DNA from 3 places in the Fictibacillus sp. EA-CB0309 genome. Region 1 is predicted to be linked to each of the others. Evidence: a T-box and tRNA genes for the amino acid it is inferred to sense, from the RefSeq annotation. Region 1 holds a T-box; the other regions hold tRNA genes.
The links. A T-box is a leader RNA that pairs with one kind of tRNA and senses whether it is charged. The one in region 1 lies ahead of ileS (isoleucine--tRNA ligase), so its partner is inferred to be a tRNA-Ile.
Positions count from the first base shown of each region.

Region 2: it has a tRNA-Ile gene. The T-box ahead of ileS (isoleucine--tRNA ligase) is inferred to sense a tRNA for this amino acid. The anticodon was not compared.
Region 3: it has a tRNA-Ile gene. The T-box ahead of ileS (isoleucine--tRNA ligase) is inferred to sense a tRNA for this amino acid. The anticodon was not compared.

Region 1 covers NZ_CP169271.1:2,423,973-2,428,459, reverse strand. Annotated here, with positions in the region: partial or broken gene ACEWFH_RS13435 (YggS family pyridoxal phosphate-dependent enzyme) at 1-497, shown strand, start outside; partial or broken gene ACEWFH_RS13430 (cell division protein SepF) at 510-931, shown strand; gene ACEWFH_RS13425 (YggT family protein) at 957-1,232, shown strand; partial or broken gene ACEWFH_RS13420 (YlmH family RNA-binding protein) at 1,242-2,012, shown strand; gene ACEWFH_RS13415 (DivIVA domain-containing protein) at 2,089-2,598, shown strand; T-box leader at 2,638-2,867, shown strand; partial or broken gene ileS (isoleucine--tRNA ligase) at 2,966-4,487, shown strand, end outside.
Region 2 covers NZ_CP169271.1:52,957-57,443, forward strand. Annotated here, with positions in the region: rRNA gene ACEWFH_RS00285 (23S ribosomal RNA) at 1-395, opposite strand, end outside; rRNA gene ACEWFH_RS00290 (16S ribosomal RNA) at 623-2,170, opposite strand; tRNA gene ACEWFH_RS00295 (tRNA-Ile) at 2,357-2,433, opposite strand; tRNA gene ACEWFH_RS00300 (tRNA-Gly) at 2,443-2,516, opposite strand; tRNA gene ACEWFH_RS00305 (tRNA-Pro) at 2,525-2,601, opposite strand; tRNA gene ACEWFH_RS00310 (tRNA-Arg) at 2,607-2,683, opposite strand; tRNA gene ACEWFH_RS00315 (tRNA-Leu) at 2,717-2,802, opposite strand; tRNA gene ACEWFH_RS00320 (tRNA-Leu) at 2,853-2,936, opposite strand; tRNA gene ACEWFH_RS00325 (tRNA-Lys) at 2,952-3,027, opposite strand; tRNA gene ACEWFH_RS00330 (tRNA-Gln) at 3,085-3,159, opposite strand; tRNA gene ACEWFH_RS00335 (tRNA-Asp) at 3,175-3,250, opposite strand; tRNA gene ACEWFH_RS00340 (tRNA-Glu) at 3,285-3,359, opposite strand; tRNA gene ACEWFH_RS00345 (tRNA-Ser) at 3,363-3,453, opposite strand; tRNA gene ACEWFH_RS00350 (tRNA-Asn) at 3,457-3,531, opposite strand; gene ACEWFH_RS00355 (SprT family protein) at 3,708-4,166, opposite strand; gene cmpA (cortex morphogenetic protein CmpA) at 4,263-4,385, shown strand; partial or broken gene ACEWFH_RS00365 (Tex family protein) at 4,434-4,487, opposite strand, start outside.
Region 3 covers NZ_CP169271.1:186,584-191,070, reverse strand. Annotated here, with positions in the region: rRNA gene rrf (5S ribosomal RNA) at 1-21, shown strand, start outside; tRNA gene ACEWFH_RS01290 (tRNA-Val) at 34-108, shown strand; tRNA gene ACEWFH_RS01285 (tRNA-Thr) at 123-198, shown strand; tRNA gene ACEWFH_RS01280 (tRNA-Lys) at 207-282, shown strand; tRNA gene ACEWFH_RS01275 (tRNA-Leu) at 292-375, shown strand; tRNA gene ACEWFH_RS01270 (tRNA-Gly) at 404-478, shown strand; tRNA gene ACEWFH_RS01265 (tRNA-Leu) at 493-581, shown strand; tRNA gene ACEWFH_RS01260 (tRNA-Arg) at 589-665, shown strand; tRNA gene ACEWFH_RS01255 (tRNA-Pro) at 673-749, shown strand; tRNA gene ACEWFH_RS01250 (tRNA-Ala) at 770-845, shown strand; rRNA gene ACEWFH_RS01245 (16S ribosomal RNA) at 972-2,520, shown strand; tRNA gene ACEWFH_RS01240 (tRNA-Ile) at 2,609-2,685, shown strand; tRNA gene ACEWFH_RS01235 (tRNA-Ala) at 2,710-2,785, shown strand; rRNA gene ACEWFH_RS01230 (23S ribosomal RNA) at 2,919-4,487, shown strand, end outside.

The DNA.
Region 1 (4,487 bases):
TAAGCAAAAAAGAATTCCTTCATGACTTATCTGTTAAATGGCACTTTATTGGATCGCTGCAAACAAGAAAAGTAAAAGATATTATTGAACATGTGGATTACATTCACTCTTTAGATCGATTAAGTTTAGCGAGTGAGATTCAAAAACGAGCAGGAAAGACCATTTCATGCTTTGTACAAGTAAATGTAGCTGAAGAAGACTCTAAACATGGTCTTGCAGTAAAAGATGTGCTTCCTTTTGTCGATAAACTAAAAGACTACGATCGTATTAAAGTTGCTGGTCTCATGACCATGGCCCCTTTTACGAATGATGAACCTTTAATTAGAAACGTGTTTTCAACATTGAAGCAGCTTCAATTGGAGATACAGGAAAAAGAAATGCCGCACGCTCCCTGCAAAGAGCTATCAATGGGTATGTCAAACGATTATGTAATTGCCGTTGAAGAAGGAGCAACCTTTATTCGAATTGGGACGAACTTAGTAGGAAAAGAATTTTAGGAGGTGGAATAGATGGGAATTAAAACGAAATTCAAGCGCTTTTTTGATCTTGAGGACGATTATGAGTATGAAAACGAGTACGAAGATGATTCAGTAGCTGAAGAAGAAGAGATTACACCTTCTCATACGAAAAAGGGAAACCGAACGTTGTAAGCCTTCAAAGCATTCAGCAACAGGTTAAAGTTGTGTTAGTAGAGCCTCGCGTTTATGCGGAAGCTCAAGATATCGCTGATCAATTAAAAAATCGAAGAGCGGTTGTTATGAATTTGCAAAGAATTCCGCATGATCAAGCAAAACGCATCGTAGACTTTTTATCAGGAACTGTTTATGCAATCGGTGGAGATATTCAAAAGCTAGGGCCAAACACATTTTTGTGCACACCTGAAAATGTGGATGTATCCGGTACGATTTCAGAAATGATGGACGAAGATTAAATCAGGCAGGTGACGATTATTGAATATGATTTATGCAATTGAAGATGTAGTACTAACACTTATCCAAATCTACTATTACATGATAATAGGTTACATACTTTTATCCTGGTTTCCAAATGCTCGTGAGTCATCGATCGGCCAAGTTATTGCAAGACTTGTAGAGCCATATTTATCTCCATTCCGAAAGATTATTCCGCCACTTGGCATGATCGATCTTTCACCAATCGTAGCTCTAATGGCGTTGCACTTTGCTCGTTTCGGAGTAAGTGCGATCGCAGACATGATCGCTCGTTCGCTATAAGGTTACCGTATGAGTATTTACCAGCATTTTAGACCTGAAGAACATGAGTTTATTGACCGTGTATTAAATTGGAAATCAGAAGTGGCTGAGCGGTATAGCCCGAAACTGACTGATTTTCTTGATCCTCGTGAACAAGAAATCATTAAGACGATCGTTGGCAGTGATACAGATGTACGCCTCTCTTTATGGGGAGGCTCTTCTTTTTCTGAACGAAAACGAGCGTTTTTGTATCCTGATTATTTGGAATCTAAAAACGAAGACTTTCAAATCGTTTCTTATGATATTCACTACCCCGCAAAGTTTTCTACCATTGAACATAGAGACGTATTAGGTGCGTTAATGAACATCGGTGTAAAACGGGGAAATATGGAGATATTTTAATTTCTGGGGAAAACGTTCAATTTATATGTGCTACTGAGATTGCAGGATTCATTGAACTGAATTTAACGAAAATAGGGAAAACCAGTGTTAAGTTACTTCCTATTGAAGAAAGCCAGTTAATTGAATCGAAAACTGAATATGACGAAAGAAACGGTACGGTATCATCACTTCGTCTTGACGTCATTGTTGCTGAAATATATAACTTGTCACGTGCAAAGCATCTCCATTAATTCAGCAAGGACGCGTAAAATTGAACCATAAAGTTACGGATCAAGTGGCAGCTGAAGTAATGGAGGGAGACGAGCTTTCAGTAAGAGGGTTTGGCAGAAGCAAGCTGATTGCAATAGAAGGAACGACCAAAAAGAAAAATGGCGTATCCGTTACGGGTTATTAAAATAATTTCCTTCTAAAGAAGGAATGTAAGAAAATTTGTCGAAATTAGGTAAAAAATAATGCATCTATGGAGGTGGCCGTTGTGCCTTTAACACCATTGGATATACACAACAAGGAATTCACAAGAGGTTTCAGAGGGTATAGTGAAGATGAGGTTAATGACTTTTTAGATCAAGTCATTAAAGATTATGAAGCAGTGATTCGTGAAAAGAAAGAATTAGAGGAAACGGTTGCAAACCTTGAAGAAAAAATCTCTTATTTTAAAAATATTGAGGAAACACTAAATAAGTCGATTCTAATTGCTCAAGAAACGGGCGAAGAAGTAAAAAGGACAGCGTCAAAAGAAGCGCGCTTAATTGTTAAAGAAGCCGAAAAGAACGCTGACAGAATCATTAATGAATCACTATCTAAATCCAGGAAGATCTCAATGGAGATTGATGAACTGAAAAAACAGTCATCCGTTTATCGCACGCGATTCAGAATGCTGATTGAAGCACAGCTTGAGATGCTAAAGAATGATGACTGGGATTCTTTAAATGCTCCTGAAAATCTTGAAGGCTACGAACTTCAGGAAGTAAAGACGGAAGCTTGACATTCATTTAAAAAATCGCATATACTTTTCTAAGATTAATATGTGACGAAGACGGGGACAGTAAAATACTTTCTTTCTATTTAAGCGAACTGGGAAATGGTGCGAGCCTGGTATAGTGAGGTATTTGAAGATCACCCCTGAGTTCTTGGACTGAAATATTTGCAGTAAGTTCAGGCGCCTCATCCACGCTACGGATGACTAAGCGGGTTTTGTGATTTTTTCATAAACCTATTAGGGTGGTACCGCGGGTTAACCTTCTCGTCCCTACTGTTAGTTCAGTGGGGACGAGAAGGTTTTTTGTTTTCCCTGACGTTACTAAAAAGCCAAGTCATCTGTCACGTTTTATCGTAATGAAGGAGGAAAGATTATGAATTATAAAGACACGCTATTAATGCCAAAAACAGAGTTTCCGATGCGTGGAAATCTTCCGCAAAGAGAACCTGTTGTTCAGGAAAAGTGGAAAGAACTAAACATCTACGAAATGGTGCTTGAAAATACAAAGGATTTGCCGCCATTTATCTTACATGACGGTCCTCCGTATGCGAATGGTGATATCCACATCGGGCATGCTGAAAACAAAATCCTAAAAGATATCATTGTTCGTTTCAAATCCATGACGGGTCACTATGCACCGTATGTTCCAGGCTGGGATACACACGGATTGCCAATTGAAACGGCACTTACAAAAAGCGGGAAAGTAAAACGCAAAGAGCTCACTGTTGCAGAATTCCGTAAGCTTTGTGAAGAATATGCCCTCAAACAGGTTGATCATCAGCGTGAACAGTTCAAACGTCTAGGAGTTCGCGGTGACTGGGAAAATCCTTATATCACACTTGATAAAGGGTATGAAGCAAGACAGATTGAAGTATTTGGCGAGATGGCGAAAAGAGACTTGATCTATAAAGGACTTAAGCCTGTTTATTGGTCACCATCATCAGAGTCTGCTTTAGCAGAGGCTGAAATTGAGTATCAAGATAAGCGTTCAGCTTCTATCTATGTAGCTTTTGATGTGAAAGAGGGTAATGGTGTTCTTGATACAGATGAAAAACTCGTAATCTGGACAACAACGCCATGGACGATTCCGGCAAACTTAGGAATCTCCGTTCATCCTGAATTGGATTATGTTTCTGTTCAAACAGAGAATGGTAAATACGTTGTTGCAGAAGCACTATTAGAATCTCTTACAAAAGAATTCGAATGGGAACAAGCTGAAGTTGTTAAACGTTTCAAAGGTGCTCAAATTGAAAATGCAGTAGCAAGCCACCCGTTATATGGACGTGATTCACTCGTTATGCTTGGTGACCACGTTACAACGGACGCAGGAACAGGTTGTGTTCACACAGCTCCTGGACACGGAGAAGATGACTTCCTAGTAGGTAAGCGTTACGGCCTTGAAGTGTTGTGCCCTGTTGATGACAGAGGTGTAATGACAAAAGAAGCTCCTGGCTTTGAAGGTCTCTTTTACGATGAAGCGAATAAGCCGATCACCGAACAATTACAAGAAAAAGGTGCTTTATTAAAGCTTTCATTTATCACACACTCGTATCCGCATGACTGGAGAACAAAAAAACCAGTAATCTTCCGTGCGACTGCACAGTGGTTTGCATCGATTAAAGGAATCCGTGAAGATATGCTGCGCGCGATCGAAGAAGTGAACTGGGTTCCGACTTGGGGTGAGACGCGCCTTCACAACATGATCAAAGACCGTGAAGATTGGTGTATTTCCCGTCAAAGAGCATGGGGTGTACCAATTCCTGTATTCTATGGTGAAGATGGTGAAGCAATTCTTACGGAAGAAACGATTGCTCATGTTGTGGAATTATTTAGAGAGCATGGTTCAAATGTTTGGTTTGAAAGAGAAGCGAAAGATTTGCTGCCTGAAGGGTTTA
Region 2 (4,487 bases), 1.5 Mb from region 1:
GAAGTTTCAGCTACAGGGCTGTTACCTTCTTTGGCTGGCCTTTCCAGACCGCTTCACCTACTTCGTTCCTTTGTAACTCCATGTAGAGTGTCCTACAACCCCAGAGGGCAAGCCCTCTGGTTTGGGCTGATTCCGTTTCGCTCGCCGCTACTCAGGAAATCGCATTTGCTTTCTCTTCCTCCGGGTACTTAGATGTTTCAGTTCCCCGGGTCTGCCTTCTCATACCCTATGTATTCAGATATGGATACCATCCCATTACGGATGGTGGGTTCCCCCATTCGGAAATCCCCGGATCAATGCTTACTTACAGCTCCCCGAGGCATATCGGTGTTCGTCCCGTCCTTCTTCGGCTCCTAGTGCCAAGGCATCCACCGTGCGCCCTTTCTAGCTTAACCTTATATGATGTTTACACATCAAAGATTCTTGCTTGGCGCAGATTGTTAAATCTGCCTTGCATATTGTTTGGATGTCGATATCTAGTTTTCAAAGAACATAGAAAATAACCTTTTCAGAATGAATCATAAAAAGTGTTATTTAGTTGAGAGTTAGTTCTCTCAAAACTGAACAAAAGAAGAATAGGTGTACTTACGAAACAGTCGAAGCTGTTTCATAATCTCCATAGAAAGGAGGTGATCCAGCCGCACCTTCCGATACGGCTACCTTGTTACGACTTCACCCCAATCATCTGTCCCACCTTCGGCGGCTGGCTCCCAAAGGGTTACCCCACCGACTTCGGGTGTTACAAACTCTCGTGGTGTGACGGGCGGTGTGTACAAGGCCCGGGAACGTATTCACCGCGGCATGCTGATCCGCGATTACTAGCAATTCCGGCTTCATGTAGGCGAGTTGCAGCCTACAATCCGAACTGAGAATGACTTTTTGGGATTGGCTTGGCCTCGCGGCTTCGCAACCCTTTGTATCATCCATTGTAGCACGTGTGTAGCCCAGGTCATAAGGGGCATGATGATTTGACGTCATCCCCACCTTCCTCCGGTTTGTCACCGGCAGTCACCTTAGAGTGCCCAACTGAATGCTGGCAACTAAGGTCAAGGGTTGCGCTCGTTGCGGGACTTAACCCAACATCTCACGACACGAGCTGACGACAACCATGCACCACCTGTCACTTTGTCCCCCGAAGGGGAAAGCTCTATCTCTAGAGTGGTCAAAGGATGTCAAGACCTGGTAAGGTTCTTCGCGTTGCTTCGAATTAAACCACATGCTCCACTGCTTGTGCGGGCCCCCGTCAATTCCTTTGAGTTTCAACCTTGCGGTCGTACTCCCCAGGCGGAGTGCTTAATGTGTTAACTTCAGCACTGAGGGTGGAACCCCCAACACCTAGCACTCATCGTTTACGGCGTGGACTACCAGGGTATCTAATCCTGTTTGCTCCCCACGCTTTCGCGCCTCAGCGTCAGTTACAGGCCAAAAAGCCGCCTTCGCCACTGGTGTTCCTCCACATCTCTACGCATTTCACCGCTACACGTGGAATTCCACTTTTCTCTCCTGCACTCAAGTCTCCCAGTTTCCAATGACCCTCCACGGTTGAGCCGTGGGCTTTCACATCAGACTTAAGAGACCGCCTGCGCGCGCTTTACGCCCAATAATTCCGGATAACGCTTGCCACCTACGTATTACCGCGGCTGCTGGCACGTAGTTAGCCGTGGCTTTCTGGTTAGGTACCGTCAAGGTACGAGCAGTTACTCTCGTACTTGTTCTTCTCTAACAACAGAGCTTTACGACCCGAAGGCCTTCATCGCTCACGCGGCGTTGCTCGGTCAGGCTTTCGCCCATTGCCGAAGATTCCCTACTGCTGCCTCCCGTAGGAGTCTGGGCCGTGTCTCAGTCCCAGTGTGGCCGATCACCCTCTCAGGTCGGCTACGCATCGTCGCCTTGGTGAGCCGTTACCTCACCAACTAGCTAATGCGCCGCGGGCTCATCTGTAAGTGTCAGCCGAAACCGACTTTCAAAAAAGAAACATGCGTTTCTTCTTATTATCCGGTATTAGCCCCGGTTTCCCGGAGTTATCCCCGTCTTACAGGCAGATTACCCACGTGTTACTCACCCGTCCGCCGCTAAATCAGAGGAGCAAGCTCCTCTTCATTCGCTCGACTTGCATGTATTAGGCACGCCGCCAGCGTTCATCCTGAGCCAGGATCAAACTCTCCATAAAAGTGTTTGTCTTGCTCGTTTTTAAAACTGACGGAATTAATTTAATTCCTTACCTATTTCTTTTGTTCAGTTTTCAAAGAACTTTTTGGCTTGTCTTTTTTCGAGACAGCTTTATCATCTTACCGAATCAATGTTATAAAGTCAAGCTCTTTTTTAAAATCTTTTTTTGATCATTTTTACGATCATATGGTGGGCCTAAATGGACTCGAACCATCGACCTCACGCTTATCAGGCGTGCGCTCTAACCAGCTGAGCTATAGGCCCGTAAAAAATTGGAGCGGGTGATGAGAATCGAACTCACGACCAGAGCTTGGAAGGCTCTTGTTTTACCACTAAACTACACCCGCATAAAGAATGGTCGGGAAGACAGGATTTGAACCTGCGACCCCCTGGTCCCAAACCAGGTGCTCTACCAAGCTGAGCCACTTCCCGAAATATGGCGCGCCCTGAGAGATTCGAACTCCCGACCTTTTGATTCGTAGTCAAACACTCTATCCAGCTGAGCTAAGGGCGCCTATTCAATGCATTATATGTTATTTGTAAAAGTTGGTGCGGTCGAGAGGACTCGAACCTCCACGGGGATACCCCCACTAGCCCCTCAAGCTAGCGCGTCTGCCATTCCGCCACGACCGCGCGGCTAGATGCCAGCGCATGAGCACTGCAACTTATTGAGAAAATTAATATGGTGCGGGTGAAGGGACTCGAACCCCCACGTCAAAGACACTAGATCCTAAGTCTAGCGCGTCTGCCAATTCCGCCACACCCGCATATTAATTTGAAAATGGTGAGCCATGAAGGACTCGAACCTTCGACCCTCTGATTAAAAGTCAGATGCTCTACCGACTGAGCTAATGGCTCTTACTGTTAATAAGGTTTAGTGTTTGTATCTTAAACACTCATCTTAAAAATAAAAAATGGCTGGGCTAGCTGGATTCGAACCAACGCATGTCGCAGTCAAAGTGCGATGCCTTACCGCTTGGCTATAGCCCAACACCTTAGAAATAATGGCGGACCCGACCGGGGTCGAACCGGCGATCTCCTGCGTGACAGGCAGGCATGTTAACCACTACACCACGAGTCCATCAATCTATAGGTATTGCTTTTATGAAAGTATATGGTGACCCGTACGGGATTCGAACCCGTGTTACCGCCGTGAAAGGGCGGTGTCTTAACCGCTTGACCAACGGGCCAGATGGCAGAGAAGAAGGGATTCGAACCCTCGCACCGCGTTAGCGATCTACTCCCTTAGCAGGGGAGCCCCTTGAGCCACTTGGGTACTTCTCTGTATGGCTCCACAGGTAGGACTCGAACCTACGACCGATCGGTTAACAGCCGATAGCTCTACCACTGAGCTACTGTGGAATGTCTTTTAAGGACAATTAATATCATAATTGTTTCAGCGTCAGATGTCAACCCGTTTTCGAAGTTTTTTTCTGAGCCGTTATCGCTTTAGCTACCTTGTTAAGAAAGCTATGTAAAAGGTATGTCTAACAGCGACTTTATTAAATTACCACATACCTATAATCGAAGTCAACACCCTATTTTAAAGAAACCTGTTTTAATTTTCCTCGGCACTTTCCGCATACATACTTTTTCGTGTCAATTCTTCTCTTTCTTTTATAGGACTGCATACAGTCTGCGCAGATATAGTGATATTTATAACTCTCTGTTCTTCTTTTTTCAGGTATGGACTGACAGAAGCGAGAGCCGCCTACTTTATTTAGCCAATACTTAAAATCGTAATCACCATGCTTATACCCTTTACCTTCAATATGCATATGGTAGTGCACAAGCTCATGTTTAATGACCCCAATCAATTCGTCCATGCCGAATGCCTCGTAAAGATGCGGGTTCATTTCTATGTCATGAGATCTTAAAAGATATCGTCCTCCTGTTGTTCGCAGCCTTTTATTAAATCTGGCTCTGTGCCGAAACGGTTTATCGAAGAACTGAAGAGAAATTTCCTCGGTAAGTTTTTGTAATTCCACGTCAGTCATGGTCAAGCTCCTTACATTTCAAGTTCACATCAACAAGCTTCTATACATAGACTAATACACAAATAACGGATTGGGAAGTTCAAGGAGGTTCTCTATATGCCAACATGGTTTAAAAGACAGCTCCGTCGTGCTTATTATCAAAAAGATCGTTACCAAATCCGCTTACTTAATCAGTGCTGGTTCTTTTATAACAAAAAACACTCCTCCAGTGAAGAGTAATTTACTGGAGAAGTGCTTTATCTTGTTGATGTTTTTTCGGTAGTTGTTTTATTTAGGAGCAATCATCGTTAAGGCGATTCGTTGTTTAGCTACATCTACAGA
Region 3 (4,487 bases), 1.7 Mb from region 1:
TAGAGTAGGACGTCGCTAGGCTAGATATAAAATGGAGGATTAGCTCAGCTGGGAGAGCACCTGCCTTACAAGCAGGGGTCGGCGGTTCGAACCCGTCATCCTCCACCATTTATTCTTTACTTGCCGGTTTAGCTCAATTGGTAGAGCAACTGACTTGTAATCAGTAGGTTGGGGGTTCAAGTCCTCTAGCCGGCACCATTTTGCACGAGCCATTAGCTCAGTCGGTAGAGCATCTGACTTTTAATCAGAGGGTCGAAGGTTCGAGTCCTTCATGGCTCACCATTTATACACGCGGGTGTGGCGGAATTGGCAGACGCGCTAGACTTAGGATCTAGTGTCTTTGACGTGGGGGTTCGAGTCCCTTCACCCGCACCAATTTCCTTTTTGAAAACAAAATATGTTTGCGGAAGTAGTTCAGTGGTAGAATACAACCTTGCCAAGGTTGGGGTCGCGGGTTCGAATCCCGTCTTCCGCTCCAAAGTTATTGTATGTGCCGGGGTGGCGGAACTGGCAGACGCACAGGACTTAAAATCCTGCGGTAGGTGACTACCGTACCGGTTCGATTCCGGTCCTCGGCACCACATACATGCGCCCTTAGCTCAGCTGGATAGAGTGTTTGACTACGAATCAAAAGGTCGGGAGTTCGAATCTCTCAGGGCGCGCCATGTTTTACGGGAAGTGGCTCAGCTTGGTAGAGCACCTGGTTTGGGACCAGGGGGTCGCAGGTTCAAATCCTGTCTTCCCGACCATTATAACAAATATGTTATTTGGGGCTTTAGCTCAGCTGGGAGAGCGCCTGCCTTGCACGCAGGAGGTCAGCGGTTCGATCCCGCTAAGCTCCACCATTTTTCAGAAAATGTTTCTGACATTTTCTTTTTTATTGCAAAAAAGTTCTTTGAAAACTGAACAAAAGAAATAGGTAAGGAATTAAATTAATTCCGTCAGTTTTAAAATCGAGCAAGACAAACACTTTTATGGAGAGTTTGATCCTGGCTCAGGATGAACGCTGGCGGCGTGCCTAATACATGCAAGTCGAGCGAATGAAGAGGAGCTTGCTCCTCTGATTTAGCGGCGGACGGGTGAGTAACACGTGGGTAATCTGCCTGTAAGACGGGGATAACTCCGGGAAACCGGGGCTAATACCGGATAATAAGAAGAAACGCATGTTTCTTTTTGAAAGTCGGTTTCGGCTGACACTTACAGATGAGCCCGCGGCGCATTAGCTAGTTGGTGAGGTAACGGCTCACCAAGGCGACGATGCGTAGCCGACCTGAGAGGGTGATCGGCCACACTGGGACTGAGACACGGCCCAGACTCCTACGGGAGGCAGCAGTAGGGAATCTTCGGCAATGGGCGAAAGCCTGACCGAGCAACGCCGCGTGAGCGATGAAGGCCTTCGGGTCGTAAAGCTCTGTTGTTAGAGAAGAACAAGTACGAGAGTAACTGCTCGTACCTTGACGGTACCTAACCAGAAAGCCACGGCTAACTACGTGCCAGCAGCCGCGGTAATACGTAGGTGGCAAGCGTTATCCGGAATTATTGGGCGTAAAGCGCGCGCAGGCGGTCTCTTAAGTCTGATGTGAAAGCCCACGGCTCAACCGTGGAGGGTCATTGGAAACTGGGAGACTTGAGTGCAGGAGAGAAAAGTGGAATTCCACGTGTAGCGGTGAAATGCGTAGAGATGTGGAGGAACACCAGTGGCGAAGGCGGCTTTTTGGCCTGTAACTGACGCTGAGGCGCGAAAGCGTGGGGAGCAAACAGGATTAGATACCCTGGTAGTCCACGCCGTAAACGATGAGTGCTAGGTGTTGGGGGGTTCCACCCTCAGTGCTGAAGTTAACACATTAAGCACTCCGCCTGGGGAGTACGACCGCAAGGTTGAAACTCAAAGGAATTGACGGGGGCCCGCACAAGCAGTGGAGCATGTGGTTTAATTCGAAGCAACGCGAAGAACCTTACCAGGTCTTGACATCCTTTGACCACTCTAGAGATAGAGCTTTCCCCTTCGGGGGACAAAGTGACAGGTGGTGCATGGTTGTCGTCAGCTCGTGTCGTGAGATGTTGGGTTAAGTCCCGCAACGAGCGCAACCCTTGACCTTAGTTGCCAGCATTCAGTTGGGCACTCTAAGGTGACTGCCGGTGACAAACCGGAGGAAGGTGGGGATGACGTCAAATCATCATGCCCCTTATGACCTGGGCTACACACGTGCTACAATGGATGATACAAAGGGTTGCAAAGCCGCGAGGCCAAGCCAATCCCAAAAAGTCATTCTCAGTTCGGATTGTAGGCTGCAACTCGCCTACATGAAGCCGGAATTGCTAGTAATCGCGGATCAGCATGCCGCGGTGAATACGTTCCCGGGCCTTGTACACACCGCCCGTCACACCACGAGAGTTTGTAACACCCGAAGTCGGTGGGGTAACCCTTTTGGGAGCCAGCCGCCGAAGGTGGGACAGATGATTGGGGTGAAGTCGTAACAAGGTAGCCGTATCGGAAGGTGCGGCTGGATCACCTCCTTTCTATGGAGATTATGAAACAGCTTCGACTGTTTCGTAAGTACACCTATTCTTCTTTTGTTCAGTTTTGAAGGAACTTAACTTCCTTTAGGGGCCTATAGCTCAGCTGGTTAGAGCGCACGCCTGATAAGCGTGAGGTCGATGGTTCGAGTCCATTTAGGCCCACCATTTTCATAATTTAATTCCCATTATGGGGCTTTAGCTCAGCTGGGAGAGCGCCTGCCTTGCACGCAGGAGGTCAGCGGTTCGATCCCGCTAAGCTCCACCATTGCACATCTTACGATGATGCATTTTTAAATTGTGTTCTTTGAAAACTAGATATCGACATCCAAACAATATGCAAGGCAGATAGATATTTATCTGCGCCAAGCAAGAATCTTTGATGTGTAAACATCATATAAGGTTAAGCTAGAAAGGGCGCACGGTGGATGCCTTGGCACTAGGAGCCGAAGAAGGACGGGACGAACACCGATATGCCTCGGGGAGCTGTAAGTAAGCATTGATCCGGGGATTTCCGAATGGGGGAACCCACCATCCGTAATGGGATGGTATCCATATCTGAATACATAGGGTATGAGAAGGCAGACCCGGGGAACTGAAACATCTAAGTACCCGGAGGAAGAGAAAGCAAATGCGATTTCCTGAGTAGCGGCGAGCGAAACGGAATCAGCCCAAACCAGAGGGCTTGCCCTCTGGGGTTGTAGGACACTCTACATGGAGTTACAAAGGAACGAAGTAGGTGAAGCGGTCTGGAAAGGCCAGCCAAAGAAGGTAACAGCCCTGTAGCTGAAACTTCGTTCTCTCCTGAGTGGATCCTGAGTACGGCGGGACACGTGAAACCCCGTCGGAATCCGGGAGGACCATCTCCCAAGGCTAAATACTCCCTAGTGACCGATAGTGAACCAGTACCGTGAGGGAAAGGTGAAAAGCACCCCGGAAGGGGAGTGAAATAGATCCTGAAACCGTGTGCCTACAAGTAGTCGGAGCCCATTAACGGGTGACGGCGTGCCTTTTGTAGAATGAACCGGCGAGTTACGATCCCGTGCAAGGTTAAGTTGATAAGACGGAGCCGCAGCGAAAGCGAGTCTGAATAGGGCGACATAGTACGTGGTCGTAGACCCGAAACCGTGTGATCTACCCATGTCCAGGGTGAAGTTCAGGTAACACTGAATGGAGGCCCGAACCCACGCACGTTGAAAAGTGCGGGGATGAGGTGTGGGTAGGGGTGAAATGCCAATCGAACACGGAGATAGCTGGTTCTCCCCGAAATAGCTTTAGGGCTAGCCTCGCGGCAAGATTCCTGGAGGTAGAGCACTGATTGGACTAGGGGCCCCCACAGGGTTACCGAATTCAGTCAAACTCCGAATGCCAGAGAATTATCCGCGGGAGTCAGACTGCGAGTGATAAGATCCGTAGTCAAAAGGGAAACAGCCCAGACCATCAGCTAAGGTCCCAAAGTATACGTTAAGTGGCAAAGGATGTGGAGTTGCCCAGACAACCAGGATGTTGGCTTAGAAGCAGCCACCATTTAAAGAGTGCGTAATAGCTCACTGGTCGAGTGACTCTGCGCCGAAAATGTAACGGGGCTAAACGTATCACCGAAGCTATGGCTTGTACCGTATGGTACAGGGGTAGGGGAGCGTTCGAAGTGCAGCGAAGTCAGACCGGAAGGACTGGTGGAGCGCTTTGAAGTGAGAATGCCGGTATGAGTAGCGAAAGACAAGTGAGAATCTTGTCCATCGAAAGCCTAAGGTTTCCTGAGGAAGGCTCGTCCGCTCAGGGTTAGTCGGGGCCTAAGCCGAGGCTGAAAAGCGTAGGCGATGGATAACAGGTTGATATTCCTGTACCACCTCCTTTCCGTTTGAACAATGGGGGGACGCAGTAAGGTAGGGTGAGCGCACTGATGGAATAGTGCGTCTAAGCAGTTAGGCTGTTGGGTAGGCAAATCCGCCCAACGTGAAGGCTGAGCT